Regions from separate parts of the Streptomyces sp. CA-278952 genome, predicted to be linked through region 2. Evidence: predicted binding sites of a transcription regulator. Region 2 holds the regulator's gene; the other holds the start of a gene.

Region 1 (11,249 bases), 1.3 Mb from region 2:
CCGCAACGCGACGATCAGCAGCCCCGTGGTGATGAACACCGACACCACGACGAGCGTGCCGAGCTTGGCCTTGATCGAGAAGGGACGCAGTCCGGACCCTGGCCCCGTCATGGGGCGGGAGTCTCCAGGGCGTAGCCCACGCCGTGCACGGTACGGATCCGCTCCGCGCCGATCTTCCGGCGCAGCGCCTTGATGTGACTGTCGACCGTGCGGGTGCCCGAGGCGTCCGCCCAGTCCCACACCTCGGCCAGCAACTGCTCCCGGGAGAGCACCGCGCGCGGGGTGTTGGCGAGACAGACCAGCAGGTCGAACTCGGTCGGCGTGAGGTGGACGTCCTCGGCGCGCACCCGGACCCGGCGCTGCGCGTGGTCGATCTCCAGCTCACCCAGACGCAGGATTCCGCTCCGCGGGGTGACGGCGGCCAGCGCGGCCCGCTCCACCCGGCGCAGCAGCACGTGCACCCGGGCGGCCAGCTCCCGCATGGAGAACGGCTTGGTCATGTAGTCGTCGGCGCCGACCCCGAGCCCGACCAGCATGTCGGTCTCGTCGTCGCGCGCGGTGAGCATCATCACCGGTACCGGGCGCTGCGCCTGTACGCGGCGGCAGACCTCCAGGCCGTCGAAGCCGGGAAGCATGATGTCGAGCACCATCAGGTCGGGCTGCCAGGCCTCGGCCGCGTCCACGGCCGCGGGGCCGTCCAGCGCGGTCTGCACCAGGAAGCCCTCCGCCCGCAGCCGGGCGGAGATGGCGTCGACGATCGTGGGGTCGTCCTCGACCACCAGCACCCGGCGCTGAGCCCCCGGGGTGGCCGCGACGCCGTTGTGGGTGGTGTGTGTCTGTTCCATCGCCCCGCCCCTGCCCGTTCTCGCGGGAGCCATTCCCGGAGGCACGGTTTTCGCTTGTGGATTTCGGTGGGTGATCCCGTGTGCCGGTCAGCAGCGTAGAGGCAGCGGAGGGCTCTCGGCTACGCAGGGTGTTGCCCCGGACGTGCGCGTCCACGCCGGCCGGGCGGTCGGATCGTCGGCCTTGTGCCGGTTGACCCGTGCCACGGCCGGTCCGCGTATACCGGGAGGGGGGTTCAGATCGCCCGCAGTGCGAGATGGACCACGTCGGGCACACCTCGGGCAACAGCCACCTCTTCCGTCCGAACCCCGCTGAACCCGGCATTCCGCAAGGCCTGTTCGAAGGCCGGTGACGGCCGCGCGGACCAGACGGCGAGCACTCCGCCCGGGGTCAGCCGGTCGTGGCAGTGCGCCAGTCCGGCGGGGGAGTAGAGGCTTCCGTTGCCCTCCGTGACGGTCCAGTCCGGCCCGTTGTCGATGTCCAGGCACAGGGCGTCGTAACGCTCCGTGGTGGTACGGAGGTGGGCGACGAGATCCGTGGGGAGGATTCCGGTCCGGGGGTCGGCCAGCGCCGGTCCGGAGATCCGGTCCAGCGGCCCGGCCAGGTGCCAGTCCACGATCGCCTGCTCCCGCTCCACGACCACGATCCGGCCCCAGCGCTCCTCCTCGACGGCCCGCACCAGCGAGAACCCGACGCCCAGGCCGCCGATCAGCACCGAGGGGCCGGTCCGCGCGGCGGGCAGGGCGGCCAGCGCGGCGTCGATCAGCAGCCGCTCGGAGCGCCCGTCGGAGGTGTCCATCAGGAAGCAGCCGTTGGCGATGATCTCGAAGTGCTCCCCGCGCTCCCGCAGCACGACTTCGCCGAAGGGCCCCTCGCGGCGGTCGAGGACGACGGGGGTGCCGGCGGAACGCGTCGGCATCGGGTCGGGGGCGGGCATCGCACGCATCGGGGGCATCGCGGGCATCGTGTGTCTCTCCGGTCTCCGGTCGTAGCGGTCGGTGTCCGTCATCCTGTCCCGCCCCCCGCCCGAGGGCCAGCGAGTTCCCCCTTGCGGGGATGCTCCCGGGGGGTGCTCCCGGGGGATGGGGAACAACGGTCCGCCCGGTGGCGCTCCCGTATACGGAGGACCGCCCCGGGACCGCCTGCCGGTAGGGCGTGAAGGACGGTCCGGAGCCGACTCGGGAGCGGCTGATCGGTGTGATCGCTCAGAGCGAACAAACGGTGGGGAACATTCGGCGGCTCAGGAGCATTGAGTCCACATAGCTCAACTTGCCTGCCGAAGGGGAGATCATGACTAACGAGTCCGAGGCGTTCACACCGATCGACCTGCCCGTGCTGCCGCTCGACGACGAGGTCGTCCTGCCCGGCATGGTGGTACCGCTCGACCTGTCCGACACCGAGGTGCGCGCCGCCGTCGAGGCCGCGCAGGCCGCCGCCCGTCCCGGTGGGGGCAAGCCCCAGGTGCTGCTGGTCCCGCGGATCGACGGGACGTACACGGGGACCGGTGTCCTCGGTACCGTCGAGCAGGTCGGGCGCCTGTCGGACGGCGACCCGGGCGCACTCATCCGGGCCCGCGACCGGGTCCGCATCGGCGCCGGGACCAGTGGGCCCGGCCGGGCGCTCTGGGTCGAGGGGGCCGTGCTCGAAACCGCCGCCCCCGACCCCCTGCCCGGATCCGCCGCCGAGCTGGTCAAGGAGTACAAGGCGCTCGCCACCAGCTGGCTGAAGAAGCGCGGCGCCTGGCAGGTCGTGGATCGGGTCCAGCAGATCGACGACCTCTCCGCGCTCGCCGACAACTCCGGATACTCGCCGTTCCTCACCACCGCCCAGAAGGTCCAGCTCCTGGAGACCGTGGACCCGATCGCCCGGCTGAAGCTCGCCATCCAGTGGCTGAGCGAGCACCTCGCCGAGCAGGACGTGGCCGAATCCATCGCCAAGGACGTGCAGGACGGCGTCGACAAGCAGCAGCGCGAATTCCTGCTGCGCCGCCAGCTGGACGCCGTGCGCAAGGAGCTCTCCGAGCTCAACGGCGACCCGGAGGACGAGTCCGACGACTACCGGGCCCGGGTCGAGGCCGCCGACCTCCCCGAGCACGTCCGCGAGGCCGCGCTCAAGGAGGTCGAGAAGCTGGAGCGGTCCAGCGACCAGTCGCCCGAAGGCTCCTGGATCCGCACCTGGCTGGACACCGTCCTCGAACTGCCCTGGACCGAGCGGACCGAGGACGCCTACGACATCCGCGGCGCCCGGGCGATCCTGGACGCCGAGCACGCCGGCCTCGCCGACGTGAAGGAACGCATCACCGAGTACCTCGCGGTGCGCAAGCGCCGTGCCGACCGGGGGCTGGGCGTGGTGGGCGGCCGCCGCGGCGGCGCGGTCCTGGCCCTCGTCGGCCCGCCCGGCGTCGGCAAGACCTCCCTCGGCGAGTCCGTCGCGCACGCCATGGGCCGCAAGTTCGTCCGCGTCGCGCTCGGCGGTGTCCGGGACGAGGCGGAGATCCGAGGCCACCGGCGTACGTACGTGGGCGCGCTCCCCGGCCGTATCGTGCGGGCCATCAAGGAGGCCGGTTCGATGAACCCGGTCGTCCTGCTCGACGAGATCGACAAGGTCGGCTCCGACTTCCGGGGCGACCCGGCCGCCGCCCTCCTCGAAGTCCTCGACCCGGCCCAGAACCACACCTTCCGCGACCACTACCTGGAGGTCGAGCTGGACCTCAGCGACGTGGTCTTCCTCGCCACCGCCAACGTGCTCGACGCCATCCCCGAGGCCCTGCTCGACCGCATGGAGCTGGTCCGCCTCGACGGCTACACCGAGGACGAGAAGGTCGTCATCGCCCGGGACCACCTGCTCCCGCGCCAGCTGGAGCGGGCCGGCCTGGAGAAGGACGAGGTCGCCCTGGAGGAGTCGGCGCTGCGCAAGCTGGCCGGCGAGTACACCCGCGAGGCGGGCGTACGAAATCTGGAGCGGGCCGTGGCCCGGCTGCTCCGCAAGGTCGCGGCCCAGCACGAACTGGGCGACCGCGAGCTGCCGTTCGCGGTGACCGACGCGGATCTGCGCGGCCTCATCGGCCGGCCGCACCACGTGCCCGAGTCCGCCCAGGACCCGGCCGGGCGCCGCACCGCCGTGCCCGGCGTGGCCACCGGGCTCGCCGTGACCGGGGCGGGCGGCGACGTCCTCTTCGTCGAGGCGTCGCTCGCCGACCCGGAGACCGGGGCCTCCGGACTGACCCTGACCGGTCAGCTTGGGGACGTCATGAAGGAGTCGGCGCAGATCGCGCTGAGCTTCCTGCGGTCGCACGGAGCGGAGCTGGAGCTGCCGGTCGCGGACCTCAAGGACCGGGGCGTGCACATCCACTTCCCGGCGGGCGGCATCCCCAAGGACGGCCCGAGCGCCGGCATCACCCTGACGACCGCCCTGGCCTCGCTGCTCTCCGGACGCCTCGTCCGTACGGATGTGGCGATGACCGGTGAGGTGTCGCTGACCGGGCGGGTGCTGCCGATCGGCGGCCTCAAGCAGAAGCTGCTGGCCGCCCACCGGGCGGGGATCACCACCGTGGTGATCCCCCAGCGCAACGAGGCCGACCTGGACGACGTCCCGGCCGAGGTGCTGGAGAAGCTGGACGTCCACCCGGTCACCGACGTCCGCCAGGTGCTGGAGATCGCCCTCGCCCCGGCGTCGGCCCGGGTGGAGGACAGGATCCCGGCCGCGGCCTGACCGTCACGCTGTGACGGGCGCGGTGGCAGGCACGCGACCGGTACGGACGGCCCGCTCCCGAGTCAACGGGGGCGGGCCGTTCCGCGTGCCGCGCGGGCCGGTCAGGGGCGGTAGATCGTGCCCGGCTCCGGCACGGCCGGGGCCATCAGCTCGGGGACGGTCACGAAGGTGTAGCCGTCCTTCTGGAGCGCGTCGATGATCCCGGGCACGGCGGGGACGGTGCCCTTGTAGATGTCGTGCAGCAGGATGATGCCGTCCTTGCTCGCCTGGTCCAGGATCCGCTTCTTGATCAGCGCGGAGTCGTTCGTGGAGTAGTCCTTGGCGGTGGCGCTCCACAGCACCTGGGAGAGCCCCAGGTTCTTGCTGATGTCCGAGACCGTGTCGTCGGTGCGGCCCTGCGGCGGGCGCATCAGCCGGGGCTTCTTGCCGGTGATCTTCTCGATGGCCAGCTGCGTCTTCTCCAGCTCGGCGCGTATCTCGTCCGGCTTCTGGTCGGTCAGCACCTTGTGCGTCCAGGTGTGGTTGGCGACCTCGTGGCCCTCGTCCTCGATGCGCTGCACCACGTCGGGGTGCTTGATGACGTGGTGCTTGCCCAGCAGGAAGAAGGTGGCGTGCACCTTCTTCTCCTCGAGGATGTCCAGCAGCCTCGGCGTGTCCTTGCCCGGACCCGCGTCGAAGGTCAGGGCGATGCACTTGGCCTTGCGGCAGTCCACCGGCCCGAACGAGCCCTTGGCGTCGGAGGCCGCCTCGCCGCGTGCCGAGCCCGGCGCCGTGGTGTCCATGGAGCAGCCGCCCAACGTCAGTGTGAGCGCCGTCACCAGCGCGGCGGTCAACCCGATCTTGGACAACGGCATCTCTCTGGGCACGACGCATCACTCCTCTGTGCGGGAAGTCCCGCACAGGTGTGCGGCACGAAGAGGACTATACCTAACGTGTATACATGGAGTGTATAGAGGGGGAGTGGCCCCTACTCGGCCGGCGGCTCACCGACCGACGGTCGTGTTGTACCGGGCCACCCGCAGCGGTTCGGGGCTGCCGAAGCCCGCGTTGTTGCCGGTGCACCCCTTCCGCCCGTCGCCTGGCCGAGGCCGGGACCCGGGGTGCGGAAGAGGGCCAGGCCGCCGCCGTTGGTCTACTCCTGCGAAATACTGGCCGAACTGCGGCGTTGACCGGTCGCGGAAGAGACTTTCATCGGCAGGAAACCGTACGAGGGGTACTGACGTGCGCGGGAACGACAGCGGGCCGGAGCCGGGCGCGACGGACGGAAGTGGTGTGGACCACGAATTTCTGGCACTGGAGCGCGAGTTGGCCGTGTTCCTGCGCCGGGCGCGCGCCACCTCGGGCGACATGGCCCGGGAGGTCCACCCCGAACTGGAGCCCGCCGCCTACGGCCTGCTCGTCCGTCTGGAGGCGGCGGGCCGTCAGCGGGCCACCGAGCTGGCCGCCTACTTCGGCGTCGGCAAGGCCACCATGAGCCGCCAGTTGCACTCCCTGGAGAACCTCGGGCTGGTGACCCGCGAACCCGACCCGGCCGACGGGCGGGCCTGGCTCGTCCACCTCACCGACGACGGCCTGGCCCGCTTCCGCAGCGTCCGGGACGCCCGCCGGGGGCGCTACGTGCGCAAACTGGCCGACTGGGACCGGGCCGAGGTCGCCGAGCTGGCCCGGCTCCTGCACCAGCTGAACGCCCGCGCCGAGAGCTGAGCCCGCCCGCCGCCCGCCGCCGTCGCGCTCAGCCCAGCTCCACCAGGAGCGCGGTGGCGTCGTCGTGCGTCTTGCCGTGCCGCAGCCGTACGCGCCCGGCCGCCGCGTCGGCGTCCTCCAGCTCCCGCACCCGGTCGATCAGGCCCTGCGGCCCGGCCTTCCGCAGCAGCCCCAGCGCGTCCGTCCAGTCGCCCTCGCCGAACACCTCCGTCCACCGGGTCGCGCCGTCCGTGAGCGCGGCGAGGGCCCGGACGCCGGCCGCCGGGGTCCTGCCCGTCACCGCGCGCGCCGCCACCGACGGATCGGCGGCGGCGGTGAAGAAGCCGCCCTCCTTGTTGCGCACCGTGGCATCGGCGATCTCGTTCGAGGCGAGCGAGCCCGGCGGCAGCCGGTCCAGCCGGTCGTCGAGGACCGCCCGGACCGTGCCGTCGGGGGACTCCAGCAGCAGGGCCGAGTCGGAGAGCACCAGGTGCTCGACCGCGTGTTCGTCCCAACGTGCCAGAATCACGGTCGCCTGAGGCGTACGTACGTGAGAAAGGTCACAGGTGACTCGATGCGTGTCGGCTGTACGGGAGATGGCCTCGGCCAGGACCTCTGTCAGGGTCAGGTCGGGGCGGGAACCGGACAGTTCCACCAGCGCGCCGCCGAGCCGTGCGGTGAACCACGGGACCGAGTGCACACAGCCGTCGTCCCCCGGCGGCGGGGTGACGCCGTCGAGCAGGACCAGCACACCGCCCTGGCCGGACGCGGGAAGGGCTCCGGAGACCCAGTCCTCGTTGGGGCGTTCGGGGCTTCCGGGCGCGGTGGCGAGTTCGATGCGCATACCGCCAGTCTGCACGAGCCCTTCACCTTCTCCCCATGCGACCGGAAATGGCCTGTACCAGCAGGTCAACGCGGGCGCGCGGGGCGGAAGGGGCGGCTCCGGACCGATGCGGGCGGGCATCCTGCCAAAGGCGGAGCGGAAGTTCCACCCCACGGTCCACGCATGGTCAGGGGCGCACCAGGGGAGACTTGTTCGCCAACTCCAGAGTGATGTTCACTCCTTCGAGTGGCGGAGCGGTTGATGCGCGCCCCCCTCGCAAAAGCGCTGGAATGGTCAGAAGCCGTACCAGGAGCGGGGCGCCCTTCCATGTGACCGTGCGTCACCTCTGCTTCAAGGGTGGACGAGTCAAGATTGCGAGCACCGGTGCAGAAGAAGCGGCCGCGGAGCAAGGGCACGACGCGCGACGGTTCCGGGGCGACGCCTCCGGCTCCGGGCGCGGACAAGCGGACCGTGCGGGTGCGCAGCCGACTGGTCGCCGGAGTCGCGGTCGTCGGCGTCATCGTCATAGCGGCGGGCGCCCCCGCCGTGCTCGGGGCCTCCGCCGATCTGACCGAGTCCCAGCGGCTGGTCACCCTCGCCGAGCTGAACCAGCAGGCGGTCGTCCTCGGGCACTCCCTCGCCGACGAGCGCGACGCCGTCACCGCGTACATCGCCGACGGCCGCGACGAGAAGGATGACGACGGCGCGAAGAACCGCACCGCCCGCACCACCCGCGTCGACCAGCAGATCGACGAGATCCACGAGGCGGCCTCCGCGGCCCTGCGCCGCGACCTCTCGGCGGTTCCCTCGCTGCGCCGTGAAGCGCTGACCGGCAAGGGCTCGGCCCTTCAGGCGCACCAGGCGTACTCCGACGTCATCGCCAAGCTGCACGGCATCGCCGCCGAACTGGCGGAGAAGACCCCGCCGCGCGCCGCCGACGCCACCCGGGCCCCGGTGACCCTCGGCGGCGCGTCCGAACAGGCCTCCGCCACCCGCGGGCTCCTCCTCGCCGCGCTCGCCGTGCCGAGCCCCGAGCCGACCACTCAGCCGGACCCCTTCACCGGGCTCCCCGTGGCGACCGAGGACGAGGGCGACACCCGGGCCGGCCGCGAACGCGACGAGCTGAGCGCCGCCGCCCAGCAGGCCCGCGTCCGGGAGCTGGCCGCGCTGGCCGACTTCGACCAGGCGGCGGACCCGGAGGCCCGCGACAAGCTCTCCGCCACCGTCACCGGATCCGAGGTCAACAACGCGGAGAAGTACCTCACCCGCCTCACCGACCGCCCCGAGCTGTCGGAGGCGGAGCGCGGGATCAGCCCCAAGAAGCTGGAGGCCGCGCTCTCCGCCCGCGTCGACCGGATGCGCAGCGTCGAGTCGGCCCTGACCACCGGCCAGGTCCAGCACCTGGAGGGCCTCCGCGACGACGACGTCACCGCCCTGGAACTGAGCATCGCCCTGCTCGGCGGCTGCTTCCTGCTCGCCGTCGGAGTCTCCACCGCCGTCGCCCGCACCCTCACCCAGCCGCTCGCCGTCCTGCGCATCGGCGCCGCGCGCCTCGCCGAGGACCCCGAGGGCGCCGAACCGGTCCGCTACACCGGCCGCAACGACGAGTTCGCCCAGGTCGTCCGGTCGATGAACTCCCTGCACGGCAGGCTCACCACCCTCCACCAGGACCTCGGGGGACGCGTCGAGAGCCTGTCCGGCGAACGCTCCAAGCTGATCGAGGGCCGCGAGACGCTCGTCGCCCAGCGGGCCGGACTCCAGACGCAGGCCACCGAGCTGGCCACCCAGCTGGAGCAGCTGCGGAACACGGTCAACCACACCTTCGTCAACCTCTCCCTGCGCACCCTCGGACTGGTCGAGCGGCAGCTCGGCGTCATCGAGGGCCTGGAGGAGCGCGAGCAGGACCCGGAGCGCCTGGCCACCCTGTTCAAGCTGGATCACATGGCCACGGTCATGCGCCGCCACAGCGAGAACATGCTCGTCCTCGCCGGCGCCGAGCACGGCCACGGCCACGCCGGGCCGATCCCGCTGGTCGACGTGGCGCGCGCGGCCGTCAGCGAGATCGAGCGGTACGAGCGGGTCACCATCCAGTCCCTGCCGCCGCACGCCCAGATCGCCGGGTTCGCCGCCGACGATCTCAGCCACCTCCTCGCCGAACTCCTGGAGAACGCGACCTCCTTCTCGCCGCCCGACTCACAGGTCGAGCTGTCCGGCTGGCTGCTGGAGAGCGGCGAGGTGATGCTCTCCGTGTCGGACGCGGGCATCGGCATGTCGACGGTCCGGATGGGCGAACTCAATGCCAGGCTGGCCGACCCGGCCTCGTTCGAGCCGGGCGAGCGGCACATCGACATGACCGGGGCCGGACTCGGCCTCCAGGTCACGTCGTTGCTGGCCGCCCGGCACGGAGTGCGGGTCCAGCTGCGCGAGCAGAAGGGGAGTGGTGTGACGGCCGTCGTCGTTCTGCCGGGCGCCCTGCTGCCCAACTCCTTGCCCGCCTCCTCGCCGCCCGCCGTGCAGCTTCCCGGTGACGCGCCCACGCTCAACCTCCCGGGCTCGGTGGCGGAGGCGAACTCCAACGCCCTGCCCAGCCGTTCACCGCTGCCTCCCTCGGCGTCCACGCCCGGTACGCCCGCCGAAGCCGAGCCGACGCCGGCCACGGCACCGACTCCGGAGCCCGGGGCGGCGTCGGACCCGGAAGCGGAGAGCGCCCCCGAGGCGGACGCCGAGCGCCTGCCCGCCGTCGACCCGCTGATCGTCGCCGCCGAGCGGACGATCCGCGAGAACGCGGCTGCCGAGAACGCGGCTGCCGAGGACACGGCGCCCGACGAGGACGCGGAAGCCACCGCCGTACCGCCGCAGGAGCAGGAGCAGCAGCAGGACGCGCGGCAGCCGGTCGCGGAGGCCGGGGCCGGGGCCGAAGCCGGTACCGGTACCGGTACCGGTACCGGTACCGGTACCGGTACCGAAGACGGGTCCGGAGCCGACCCGGACTCCGAGATCACCTTGCAGGTCCGGCTCCCGAAGCCTCCCCCCGCCCCCGCCGACCCGGTGGCCCCCACGGCTCCGGACATCCCGGCCGGAGTGGACACCCCCGCCGTGCCGGGCGCCGCCGGCCCGTACGCGATCGGCCCGGACCGCCACGAGCGCCCCGCCGAGACCGGCCCGGGGGACCAGAACCCGGAGGGCCCCGCGGTCCGCCCCGCGCCCCACGCCGAAGCGGCCCCCGCCCCCGCCCCCGCCGACACCGTCCCCGGCCCCCGCCGCCCCGAGGCGGCGCGGATCACCGACAAGGGGCTGCCGAAGCGCACCCCCAAGGTGGTCCGGCCCGACGCGACCCCCGCCCCCGGGCGCACCGGCAGCCTCGACCGGGACGCCCTGCGCCGCCGGCTCGGCAGCTTCCACCAGGCGGCCAACGAAGGCCGGCGCGACGTCGAGGCGGAGATCGCCGAGACCGGCGGGATCACCGTCGCCGGCCCCGGGGGCGTACCCACCGGGCGTACGGGGCACGAGACCACCACCGCACACGCCACAGGCGCCGCACAGGATCCACGTGACGCAAGGACCGCACGGGCCGCCGAGACCGGCGGCCGGGCGGACGGCCGGAACGAAGAGACGGGGGACACAGTCGAGGAGGCACGCAGTTGACTGCGCCCAGCACATTCGGGCTGAGTACCGAAGCCCGGAACCTTCACTGGTTGCTGAGCAATCTCGTGGAGGAGGTGCCAGGGGTCCACTCGGTCACCGTCGTCTCGTCCGACGGTCTGATGCTGCTCTCCTCCGACCCCGGCCATCTGACCGCGAAGGCGGCCGGACCGGCCGCCGGGACGTCGGACGGGCCCAGGGGTTCCAGCGCCGACCTGGCCACGATCGTCTCCGGCATCGGTTCGCTGACCGTCGGAGCCGCGAAGCTGATGGACGGCGGCGGCGTCAAACAGACGATGGTCGCCATGGACGAGGGCAGCGTCTTCGTCATGTCGATCAGCGACGGCTCCCTCCTCGGCGTCCACGCCGCCCCGGACTGCGACATGAGCGTCGTCGCCTACCACATGGCCCTCTTCGTCGGCCGGGCCGGACACGTACTCACCCCCGAACTCCGCAGTGAGCTGCGCACATCGATGGAGAGCGCCCTGTGACCACCGCCGCCGCAGAACCCGCCCCCCGGCTCCCCGTCCGGGGGGCGGACAAACGC
Region 2 (11,249 bases):
TGAACACCCCGCACAACCCGACCGGCACGGTGCTCACCCCCGACGAGCTGGCCGGGATCGCGGCCCTCGCGGTGGAGCACGATCTGCTGGTGGTCACCGACGAGGTGTACGAGCACCTGGTCTTCGCGGGGGCGCACCACCCGATCGCCGCGCTCCCCGGGATGCGCGGGCGCACTGTGTCGATCTCCTCCTCGGGCAAGACGTTCTCGTACACCGGGTGGAAGATCGGCTGGGTCACCGGGGACGCGCCGCTGGTGGCCGCCGTGCGCGCGGCGAAGCAGTATCTGACCTTCGTCAGCGGGGGCCCGTTCCAGTACGCGATCGCCGAGGCGCTCGCCCTGCCCGACGCCTTCTTCACCGACTTCCGGGAGTCCATGCGCCGCAAGCGGGACCTGCTGGCGAAGGGGCTGCGCGCCGCGGGCTTCCGGGTCTACGAGCCGGAGGGGACGTACTTCATCACCACCGACATCTCCCCGTTCGGCGACGAGGACGCGGGCGCCTTCTGCCGCGCGCTCCCGGAGCGCTGCGGGGTGGCGGCCGTGCCGGTCTCGGTCTTCTACGACGATCCGGAGGCCGGCCGCAGCCAGGTCCGCTTCACCTTCTGCAAGAAGGACGAGGTCCTGGAAGAGGCGGTGGAGCGCCTGGCCCGGCTGGGCTGAACACGGAGACGGCCCGGGCGGCGGTCATGGTGACCGCCGCCCGGGCCGCTGCCGTGGGCCGTGGGTTCAGGCGCCCGCGGGCTCCTCGCCCTCCGTCTTGTCCTCGGCGGACTCGATGCCGAGGCGCTCGACGAGCCACTTGTCGAACTCGATCGAGGCGCGGACCCAGCTCACCGTCGAGGAGACGAAGTGCTCCAGGCTGACGCCGGTGCCGATGAGCATCTGCGCCTCACCGATCAGCCGGACGGAACCCGCCTCGCCCTCCTCGCCCTCGTGGGCGTGGGTGTAGACCTTGGGCCACAGGGTGCGGCGGTTCCAGTCGTCGATGGCGTCCAGCAGGACGGGACGCTGGTCGACGTCGTGGGGGCGGTCGTAGAACGTGCGGACCGAGAAGACCTGCTGCTCGTCCTCGCCCCGGAACATGAAGTACGTCCGGAACTCTTCCCACGGCGCCGCGAGGTCGCCCTCGTCATCGACGACGTACTTCAGCTCCATCTGGTCGAGGAGCTGCTTGACGAGGTCCTGGTCAGGGACGACGGGGCCCTCCGGTCCTGCCGCCTGCGGTTCGGGCTGGCCCCCGAAATTAGGAATCGAGGACGGATCGATGCTCACCGTTATTTCCCTTCGTGACGAGTACGGCCATCCTCTCCCATGGCGGGCGGGGCATGGCAAGCCCGGGCGGCCCCGATCCGCCACAAGCTGACAGACAGCGCGTGGGGAGGCCGCTACGCGGCGGGGCCGACGATCAGCCCGTCCTCGGTCCGCTCCACCCGTACGGTGTCACCGTCGCGGACCTCGCCGGACAGGATCTCCTTGGCGAGCCGGTCGCCGATCGCGCTCTGGATGAGCCGGCGCAGCGGCCGTGCCCCGTACGCCGGATCGTTGCCCTCCTCGGCGAGCCAGGCCAGCGCCTCCGGCGAGACCTCCAGGGTGAGCCTGCGGTCGGCGAGGCGCTTCGCCAGCCGGTCGATCTGGAGCCCGGCGATGTGCGTGAGCTCGTCGCCGGACAGGGCGGAGAAGACCACCAGGTCGTCGAGCCGGTTGATGAACTCCGGCTTGAAGGAGGCCCGCACCACCTCCAGCACCTGCTCCTTCTTGACCTCGGGCTTGACCAGGGGGTCCATCAGGAACTGGGAGCCGAGGTTGGAGGTGAGGACGAGGATGGTGTTGCGGAAGTCGACCGTACGGCCCTGGCCGTCGGTGAGCCGGCCGTCGTCGAGGACCTGGAGCAGGACGTCGAAGACCTCGGGGTGGGCCTTCTCGACCTCGTCCAGCAGCACGACGCTGTACGGGCGGCGGCGGACGGCCTCGGTGAGCTGGCCGCCCTCCTCGTAGCCGACGTAGCCGGGCGGGGCGCCGACGAGGCGGGCGACGCTGTGCTTCTCGCCGTACTCGCTCATGTCGATGCGGATCATGGCCCGCTCGTCGTCGAACAGGAAGTCCGCGAGCGCCTTGGCCAGCTCGGTCTTACCGACGCCGGTGGGGCCGAGGAAGAGGAACGACCCGGTGGGCCGGTCGGGATCCGCGATCCCGGCCCTCGTGCGGCGTACGGCGTCGGAGACGGCCTGCACGGCCTCGCTCTGCCCGATCAGCCGCTTGCCCAGCTCGGACTCCATCCGCAGCAGCTTCTGGGTCTCGCCCTCCAGCAGCCGCCCGGCCGGGATGCCGGTCCAGGCGCCGACGACGTCCGCGATGTCGTCCGGGCCGACCTCCTCCTTGACCATGGTGTCCTTGGAGGCCTCCTGCTCCGCCTCGGCGGCCTCCTCCAACTCCCGCTCCAGGCCCGGGATCTCCCCGTACAGCAGCTTGGAGGCGGCGTCGAAGTCGCCGTCACGCTGGGCGCGTTCGGCCTGGCCCCGCAGCTCGTCGAGGCGCTCCTTCAGCTCACCGACCCGGTTGAGGCCCTGCTTCTCCTTCTCCCAGCGGGCGTTGAGGCCGCGCAGCTCCTCCTCCTTGTCGGCGAGGTCGCGGCGCAGCTTCTCCAGGCGCTGCTTGGAGGCGGGGTCGGACTCGTTCTTGAGTGCCAGCTCCTCCATGCGCAACCGGTCGACGGAGCGCTGGAGTTCGTCGATCTCCAGCGGCGAGGAGTCGATCTCCATACGGAGCCGGGAGGCCGCCTCGTCGACGAGGTCGATGGCCTTGTCGGGGAGGAAGCGGGAGGTGATGTAACGGTCGGAGAGGGTGGCGGCGGCCACCAGCGCCGAGTCCGCGATCTGCACCTTGTGGTGGGCCTCGTAACGGCCCTTGAGCCCGCGCAGGATCGCGATGGTGTCCTCGACGGAGGGCTCGGCGACCAGCACCTGCTGGAAGCGCCGCTCCAGGGCGGGGTCCTTCTCGATGCGCTCGCGGTACTCGTCGAGCGTCGTCGCGCCGACCATGCGCAGCTCGCCGCGGGCCAGCATCGGCTTGAGCATGTTGCCCGCGTCCATGGCGGAGTCGCCGCCGGCGCCCGCGCCGACGACCGTGTGCAGCTCGTCGATGAACGTGATGATCCGGCCGTCGCTCTCCTTGATCTCGGAGAGGACGGTCTTCAGGCGCTCCTCGAACTCGCCGCGGTACTTCGCGCCGGCGACCATCGCGCCGAGGTCCAGCGAGACGAGCCGCTTGTTCTTCAGGCTCTCGGGAACGTCGCCCTTGACGATGCGCTGGGCGAGACCTTCGACGACGGCGGTCTTGCCGACGCCGGGCTCACCGATGAGCACGGGATTGTTCTTCGTCCGGCGGGACAGCACCTGCACGACGCGGCGGATCTCCTGGTCGCGGCCGATGACCGGGTCCAGCTTGCCCTCGCGCGCGGCGGCCGTGAAGTCGGTGCCGAACTTCTCCAGGGCCTTGTACTGGCCCTCCGGGTCGGGTGTGGTCACCCGGCGCCCTCCCCTGCTCGTTTCGAAAGCGGCCAGCAGCTTCTTCGCACTGGCGCCCTGCCCGTCGAGGATCTCACCGGCACGGCCGCCCTTGGCCGCGATGCCGATCAGCAGGTGCTCGGTGGAGATGTAGTCGTCGCCCAGCTCCCGCGCCCGCTGGGCGGCGTCCTGGATGACGGCCAGCAGCTCGCGGTTGGGCGCCGGCGGGGCGACGGTGGAGCCGGTGACGCTGGGCAGGCCCCCGAGCAGCCGCTCGGTCCCGCCCCGCACCGCGGCCTGGTCGGCCTCGACGGCGGCGAGCAGGTCAATGACGTTCTCGTTGTCCTCACCCTCCAGCAGCGCGAGGAGCAGGTGCCCCGGGGTCAGATCGGCGTGCCCGTCCTTCACGGCCCTGCTGGTGGCCGCGTTGATGGCGTCCCGGCTCTTGTTGGTCAGCTCGGCGTCCACGTGTGGTTACTCCTCCTCGCAGCTGGTGGGTCGTACGTGCTTCGTTGACTCAATTAACGTACACAAAGTTGAGTCTATTCCACTCAAGGCGTTGTGCGCACGCGCTGCGGGCACGCGGGGACCGGCCTCGTACGCTGCCCCCATGGCAGACGTACACCACCCCACTCCCGCATACGTCGCGTTCTGGCGCGAGAGCCACCTCTCCACCCTGACGACCCCCCGCCCGGACGGCACGCCGCACGTGGTGCCGGTGTGCGTGACGTACGACCCGGAGGCCGGGGTGGCGCGCGTGATCACCGACGGGGGCAGCCGCAAGGTCGCCAACATCCGGGCCGCCGGCCACGGCGGGGCACGCGTGGCCGTCTGCCAGATCGACAGGGCCCGCTGGGCGACCCTGGAGGGCCTCGCGGTCATCCGGACGGAGCCGGAGGCCGTCGCGGACGCGGAAGCCCGTCACGAGGCGCGCTACGGCCGCGCCCCGCGGATCAACCCGACCCGGGTCGTCATCGAGATCACCCTCGACCGGGCGCTCGGCAAGGCCTGACCCCCGGCTCCCCCGGGCGCCGCCCCCGTACGGGGACAGCACAACGGCGCCACCGTGTTCAGGTCACGGTGGCGCCGCTGTGTGGGGGAAGCGCCGGAGCGATAGGTGACGACGGGGGAATCGCTCAGGCACTGCGGGGGGTGGCGGAAAGGGGTTCTGCGTCGAACAGCTCGTGGTCCCGCTGATCGAGATTGACGAAGATCATGCCGTACCTGACGGCACAGCGGACCGGCTGCGGCGCACCGCGCGGCCGACGGAGACAGCGATAGGCGCGGACGTCCTCGTCCTCTTCCATCACCACGACGACCGGCTCTCCGAACAGGGTGACCATCAACGAGTCGCCACGGCGGGGGAGTGCCGTGAGCAGATCGATGAAATGCCACCCTGAGCGATAGGCGGTCGCCATCTCGCGCCGGAAGGTGCGGTCGTCCGGCGGGGTGCTCATACCCGGCCCCGTGCTGCAGGGGCGTTCTCCAGCAGCGACCCGGGGGCTGCTTCCGCCCCCGTCGTCCGTGCGGGCATCGAGTCCCAGGCCAGGTCCGGAGGCGGAGCGGCCTGCACCTGTGCGCCGCCCGTACCGTGGGTCACGCCGCCCTCAACGAGGTCAAGAACACTCAGCGCCCCGGTCGTCAGCCCAAAGGAGAAGGCAACAGCAAGCACCGAGCGAAGCGTTTTGTTACTCATGATGGGCTTCGTCCTCACTTCCAAGGTTTCCTCTCCCCCGCAGAACAAGACGATGGCCCATCCAGGCACGTCAACGCCACAGAAGCGATGCATCATGTTCCTGCTGATTCATGTTCCTGGGGGGTGGAGAATTGACCACAGACAGCACCAAAGCGGTACATCCCCACTCGGTTAGTGCCTTGTGTGACGAGGGAGCACGGCTCTACGCCAGTGCGCTGAGCGTGGGCAAAATAGCTCGCGTCGAGGCGGAGGACGCCCCTTGTCTGCTGGAATTCGCCCTGCTCCATCCCGATCCCGACGACCCCACCTGGCTGCGGCCGGTGCCGCCGTCCGCGGCGCTCACACAGCGGCTCCACCCGATCGAGCGGGAGATCCAGGAGCGAAGGCGGCTCTCGGTGGAGCTCACCGAGGCGTTCGAGCCCTTCATGGCGATCAGTGCCCAGGCTCCGCCGACCACACACGCCATCACGGTCCTCGAAGGCATCGGCCGCATCAACGCCTCGATCGAACTCGCCCTCGCCGAGTGCCGTTCGGAAGTCCTCACCATTCAGCCGGGCGGCGGGCGCAGCGAGAACGCGCTCACCATCGCCATGGAACGCGGCAAGATGCTCACGGAACGTGGCGTCGGCATGCGCACCCTTTATCAGCACACCGTCCGCCACAGCCACGGAACCCTCAATTACGCGGCCCGAATGGCCGAGAGCAAGGTGGAGATCCGAACACTCGAAGAGCTGATAGAGCGGCTCATGATTTTCGACCGCACCGTCGCCTTCATACCGGCCACCGACGACCGCACCGTAGCCCTTGAGCTGCGACACCCCGGCATCGTGGAGTACCTCGCCAAGGTCTTCGAGCAGTTCTGGCACCGCGCGGTACCCCTCCAGGAACAGATTCCGTACGACTCCACGACGGACGGCATCTCCGGGGTGAGACATTCGATCGCCAAACTGCTCGTCGAGGGCCACGTCGACGAGGCCATCGCCCGCCGCCTCGGCATGAACGTACGCACCTGCCGGTCGCACATCGCCAAACTCAGCGTCGCGCTCGGCAGCAACAGCCGCGCCCAGCTCGGCTATTTGATCGCACGGTCCGGAATCCTGGAATCAGGCCCCGATCACGCGCTCAACTCCCAGCCCGGAGCATGAAGCACTCCGTGGCGGACGACCGGCGACATGGCCGACGGCCGGTGGAATCCCGAACTCCCCTGCCGCCTGCGAGAATTCCCTACGTCAGGCCTGACCGACCTGGCGCGTTCCCGCCACGCCACAGAAGGACCTCGAAGACCGGATGCACGACACCACCCCCATACCCGCCGCCGTCGAGGACGACCACCACGGGGAGATCCTGGTCGAACTCGCGGGCAAGCAGAGCGAGATGCTCGTCGTGAGCGGCGAGAGGATTCCCCGCGTCGTCCTCACCCGCGCTCCCGGCACGGAGGTCGACGACCACATCGCCATCGGCACCCGCGACCCCCGCCGCCTCACGCTCACCGTGGACGGCCAGGAAGCGACGATCAAGCCCGGCAAGGGGAGACTCCGCCGCCGCTCCTACCGGGTCGACGTCCGCTGCGCGGGTACGTCCTACCGGCTCGTGCCCGACTCGATCCCGAGCAGCCGGCTGACCCGGAACGGCAAGCGCCTCGGGGACTTCTCCTCGGGCGGCGACCGGCGGGTGCTCGCCGAGTGGCGGCCCGGGGCCGCCGTCCAGCCGCGCGACGCGGCGATCGGCTACGCGCTGGCCGCCGCGTTCGGGACCGGGGGCCAGCCGATGTGGATGATGGCGGTCGAAACGGTCAGCGAGTTCCTGCCGTAGGCCCCGCGCCCCGCACACGCCAAGGGGCCGGGAGAGCGGATGAACGCCCTCCCGGCCCCATGGTCGTACGAAGGGACCCGCCGGACGCCAAGGACTGTCCTCGGCCCGTCGGCCGCTTCCAGTCCGTCGGCCGCTTCCAGTCCGTCGGCCGCTTCCAGTCCGTCGGCCGCTTCCAGTCCGTCGGCCGCTTCCAGTCCGTCGGCCGCTTCCAGTCCGTCGGCCGCTTCTAGTCCGTCGGCCGCTTCGGCTTCGGCCGCCAGACCACCAGCGCGCTGGTCTGCTGCACGTCCTGGTACGGCACGAGGTCCCGGCGGTACGAGGCGTGCACCTGGGCCTCGCGCTGCTGGAGGGCGACCGCCGCGCCGTCCACCGCCGCCGAGAGCTCGGCGACGCGCTGCTGGAGGGCCGCGACCTGGTTCTCCAGCTCGATGATCCGCTTGATGCCCGCGAGGTTGATGCCCTCGTCCTGCGACAGCTGCTGCACGGTGCGCAGCAGCTCGATGTCGCGGGCCGAGTAGCGCCGGCCGCGCCCGGCCGTACGGTCCGGGGAGACCAAGCCGAGACGGTCGTACTGGCGCAGTGTCTGCGGGTGCAGGCCCGAGAGCTGGGCCGCGATCGAGATCACGTACACCGGTGTCTCATCGGTCAGCTGGTACGGATTGCGTCGACGGCCGTCCATCTCAAGCTCCCTTCGCAGCCTGGAACAGTTCCGCCCGCGGGTCCTCGTCCGCGGTCGCCTTCCGGTAGGCCTCCAGGGCGTCCCTGGCCTCCTGGCCCAGCTCCCTGGGGACCGCGACCTCCACGGTGACCAGCAGGTCGCCGCGGGTGCCGTCCTTGCGCACCGCGCCCTTGCCCCGGGCGCGCATCGTACGCCCGTTGGGGGTGCCGGCGGGAAGCTTCAGGGTGACCGGGGGGCCGCCGAGGGTGGGGACCTTCACCTCGCCGCCGAGCGTCGCCTCCGGATAGGTGACGGGCACGGTGACCGTGAGGTTGTCGCCCTTGCGGCCGAAGACCGGGTGGGCGTCGACGTGGACGACGACGTACAGATCGCCGGCCGGACCGCCGCGTTCGCCCGCGCCGCCCTTGCCGCGCAGCCGGATCCGCTGGCCGTCGGAGACGCCCGCCGGGATCCTCACCTGCATGGTGTGCGCCGACTTCGCCCGGCCGCTTCCCTTGCAGACGTCGCAGGGGTCCTGGGCGATGAGGCCCCGGCCCTTGCAGTCCACACAGGGGTCGGTGAGCGAGAAGCCGCCGCCGCTGCCGCGCGAGACCTGGCCGGTGCCGACGCAGGTCGGGCAGACCCTGGGGGTGCCGTTCTTGTCGCCGGTGCCGGAACACGCCTTGCAGGGCGCCTGGCTGGACATCCGCAGCGGGACCGTGGCCCCGTCGACCGCCTCGGTGAAGCTGAGCGTCACCTCGGACTCGATGTCCTGGCCGCGCTTCGGCTGGACACGGGTGCCCGTGCCGCCGCGGTTGAACAGCCCGCCGAAGACGTCGCCGAGACCGCCCCCGCCTCCGAAGCCGCCGCCCGCTCCGCCCTGTCCGCCCCCGCCGGGGGCGCCGCCTCCGAAGAGGTCGCCCAGGTCGAAGTTGAAGTTGCCGCCGGCACCACCGGGGCCGGCCCGGAAGCCGCCGTTGCCGAAGAGGGCGCGCGCCTCGTCGTACTCCTTGCGCTTCTTGGGGTCACCGAGGACGTCGTTCGCCTCGGAGATCTCCTTGAAGCGCTCCTCCGCCTTGGCGTCGCCCTTGTTGGCGTCCGGGTGGAACTCGCGGGCGAGCTTCCGGTACGCCTTCTTGACCTCGGCGTCGGTGGCGTCCTTGGGGACGCCGAGGACCTTGTAGTAGTCCTTCTCGACGAAGTCCTTCGTGCTCATCGACGTCCCTCCTTCCGGACGATCGGCCGAGCGGCCGGCCCGTGGGCCGGCCGCCGGGCCGGTCGGTGGGCACCGTGGTGGTCAGACGCGTTGCCGTCAGACCTCCTCGGTGCCACCGCTCTCCTCGTCGTCTGTCTTCTCTTCCTTGGCCGCGGCGGGCGTGGCGCCCGGCTGCGGCTCGGCGACGGCCACCCGCGCGGGGCGGATGGTGCGCTCGCCGATGCGATACCCCGGCTGCAGGATCGCCACGCAGGTCGTCTCGGTGACGTCCGGCGCGTAGCTGTGCATCAGGGCCTCGTGGATCGTCGGGTCGAAGGGCTCGCCCTCCTTGCCGAACTGCTGGAGGCCCAGCTTCGCGACGGTGGTCTCCAGCGATTCGGCCACCGACTTGAAGCCGCCGACCAGCTCGCCGTGTTCCCGCGCGCGGCCGACGTCGTCGAGGACGGGCAGGAGCTCGGACAGGAGGTTCGCGACAGCGATCTCCTTGACCGTGACCCGGTCCCGCTCGACGCGGCGGCGGTAGTTCTGGTACTCGGCCTGGAGCCGCTGGAGGTCCGCGGTGCGCTCACCGAGCGCGGTGCGTACCTGGTCCAGCTGTGCGGTCAGACCGACGGTCGGGTCGAGGTCCCCGGCCGGGGCTGCCGTCTCCTCCTCCTCGGAGGAGTCGGCAGCCTTCGGCTCGGCGTCATCAGGGGTGGCGCCGGAGGGGACGTCGGGCTTCTCCTCGAAGCCCGGAGTCTCCTCGGTCACGCCGCACCGCCCTTGGTGTCCTTCTCGTCGTCCACGATCTCGGCGTCGACGACGTCGTCGTCGGCCTTGGCCTGACCGTCGCCCGGGGCGTCGGCGCCCGGGGTCGCACCCTCGGCCTGGGCGTTGGCGTACATCGCCTGGCCCAGCTTCTGGGAGACGGCCGCGACCTTCTCGGTGGCCGTGCGGATCTCGGCGGAGTCCTCGCCCTTGAGCTTCTCCTTCAGCTCGCCGACGGCGGTCTCCACCTCCGTCTTCACGTCAGCCGGGACCTTGTCCTCGTTGTCCTTGAGGAACTTCTCCGTCTGGTAGACGAGCTGCTCGCCCTGGTTGCGCGACTCGGCGGCCTCGCGGCGGGCGTGGTCCTCCTCCGCGTACTTCTCGGCCTCTTCGCGCATCCGGTTGACCTCGTCCTTCGGCAGCGAGGAGCCGCCGGTGACGGTCATCTTCTGCTCCTTGCCGGTGCCGAGGTCCTTGGCGGCGACGTGCATGATGCCGTTGGCGTCGATGTCGAAGGCGACCTCGATCTGCGGCACACCGCGCGGGGCCGGCGGCAGACCGGTCAGCTCGAACATCCCGAGCTTCTTGTTGTACGCCGCGATCTCGCGCTCGCCCTGGTAGACCTGGATCTGCACGGACGGCTGGTTGTCCTCGGCCGTCGTGAAGATCTCGGAACGCTTGGTCGGGATCGTGGTGTTGCGCTCGATGAGCTTGGTCATGATCCCTCCCTTGGTCTCGATGCCGAGGGAGAGCGGGGTGACGTCGAGGAGCAGGACGTCCTTGACCTCGCCCTTGAGGACACCGGCCTGGAGCGAGGCGCCGATGGCGACGACCTCGTCCGGGTTCACACCCTTGTTGGCGTCCTGGCCGCCGGTCAGCTCCTTGACGAGCTCGGCGACGGCGGGCATACGGGTGGAGCCACCGACGAGAACGACGTGGTCGATCTCGGAGAGCTGGATGCCCGCGTCCTTGATGACGTTGTGGAACGGGGTCTTGCAGCGGTCCAGGAGGTCCGAGGTCAGCTGCTGGAACTGCGAGCGCGTGAGCTTCTCGTCCAGGTGCAGCGGGCCCTCGGCGGACGCCGTGATGTAGGGCAGGTTGATCGTGGTCTCGGTCGAGGACGAGAGCTCGATCTTCGCCTTCTCCGCGGCCTCGCGGAGACGCTGGAGAGCCATCTTGTCCTTGGACAGGTCCACGCCGTGCCCGTTGGCGAACTGCTTCACCAGGTAGTCGACGACGCGCTGGTCCCAGTCGTCACCACCGAGGTGGTTGTCACCGTTGGTGGCCTTCACCTCGACGACGCCGTCGCCGATCTCCAGGAGGGACACGTCGAAGGTGCCGCCACCGAGGTCGAAGACGAGGATCGTCTGGTCGTCCTTGTCGAGGCCGTACGCCAGCGCGGCGGCGGTCGGCTCGTTGACGATGCGCAGGACGTTCAGGCCCGCGATCTCGCCGGCCTCCTTCGTCGCCTGACGCTCGGAGTCGTTGAAGTACGCCGGGACGGTGATGACCGCGTCGGTCACCTTCTCGCCCAGGTAGGACTCGGCGTCGCGCTTCAGCTTCTGCAGGATGAAGGCGCTCATCTGCTGCGGGTTGAAGCTCTTGCCGTCCAGGTCGA

Evidence for each region. Region 2 encodes HspR, which represses chaperone genes until heat shock. Its sites were predicted from a motif close to TTGAGNNNNNNNNNCTCAA; they were not measured.
Region 1: the regulator HspR is predicted to act here: its motif matches at 2,093-2,111, upstream of lon (endopeptidase La).

The regions. Positions count from the first base shown of each region.
Region 1 is NZ_CP112880.1:2,383,883-2,395,131, reverse strand. Features, by position in the region: gene N7925_RS10300 (HAMP domain-containing sensor histidine kinase) at 1-111, opposite strand, end outside; gene N7925_RS10295 (response regulator transcription factor) at 108-845, opposite strand; gene N7925_RS10290 (spermidine synthase) at 1,079-1,807, opposite strand; gene lon (endopeptidase La) at 2,134-4,554, shown strand; gene N7925_RS10280 (polysaccharide deacetylase family protein) at 4,656-5,408, opposite strand; gene N7925_RS10275 (MarR family winged helix-turn-helix transcriptional regulator) at 5,776-6,258, shown strand; gene N7925_RS10270 (protein phosphatase 2C domain-containing protein) at 6,287-7,081, opposite strand; gene N7925_RS10265 (sensor histidine kinase) at 7,445-10,705, shown strand; gene N7925_RS10260 (roadblock/LC7 domain-containing protein) at 10,702-11,193, shown strand; gene N7925_RS10255 (DUF742 domain-containing protein) at 11,190-11,249, shown strand, end outside.
Region 2 is NZ_CP112880.1:3,706,408-3,717,656, forward strand. Features, by position in the region: gene N7925_RS16540 (pyridoxal phosphate-dependent aminotransferase) at 1-659, shown strand, start outside; gene N7925_RS16545 (YbjN domain-containing protein) at 726-1,271, opposite strand; gene clpB (ATP-dependent chaperone ClpB) at 1,385-3,970, opposite strand; gene N7925_RS16555 (TIGR03618 family F420-dependent PPOX class oxidoreductase) at 4,113-4,514, shown strand; gene N7925_RS16560 ((2Fe-2S)-binding protein) at 4,639-4,959, opposite strand; gene N7925_RS16565 (helix-turn-helix transcriptional regulator) at 5,309-6,343, shown strand; gene N7925_RS16570 (hypothetical protein) at 6,486-7,010, shown strand; gene N7925_RS16575 (hypothetical protein) at 7,070-7,240, shown strand; gene N7925_RS16580 (heat shock protein transcriptional repressor HspR) at 7,237-7,689, opposite strand; gene dnaJ (molecular chaperone DnaJ) at 7,691-8,884, opposite strand; gene grpE (nucleotide exchange factor GrpE) at 8,981-9,634, opposite strand; gene dnaK (molecular chaperone DnaK) at 9,631-11,249, opposite strand, start outside.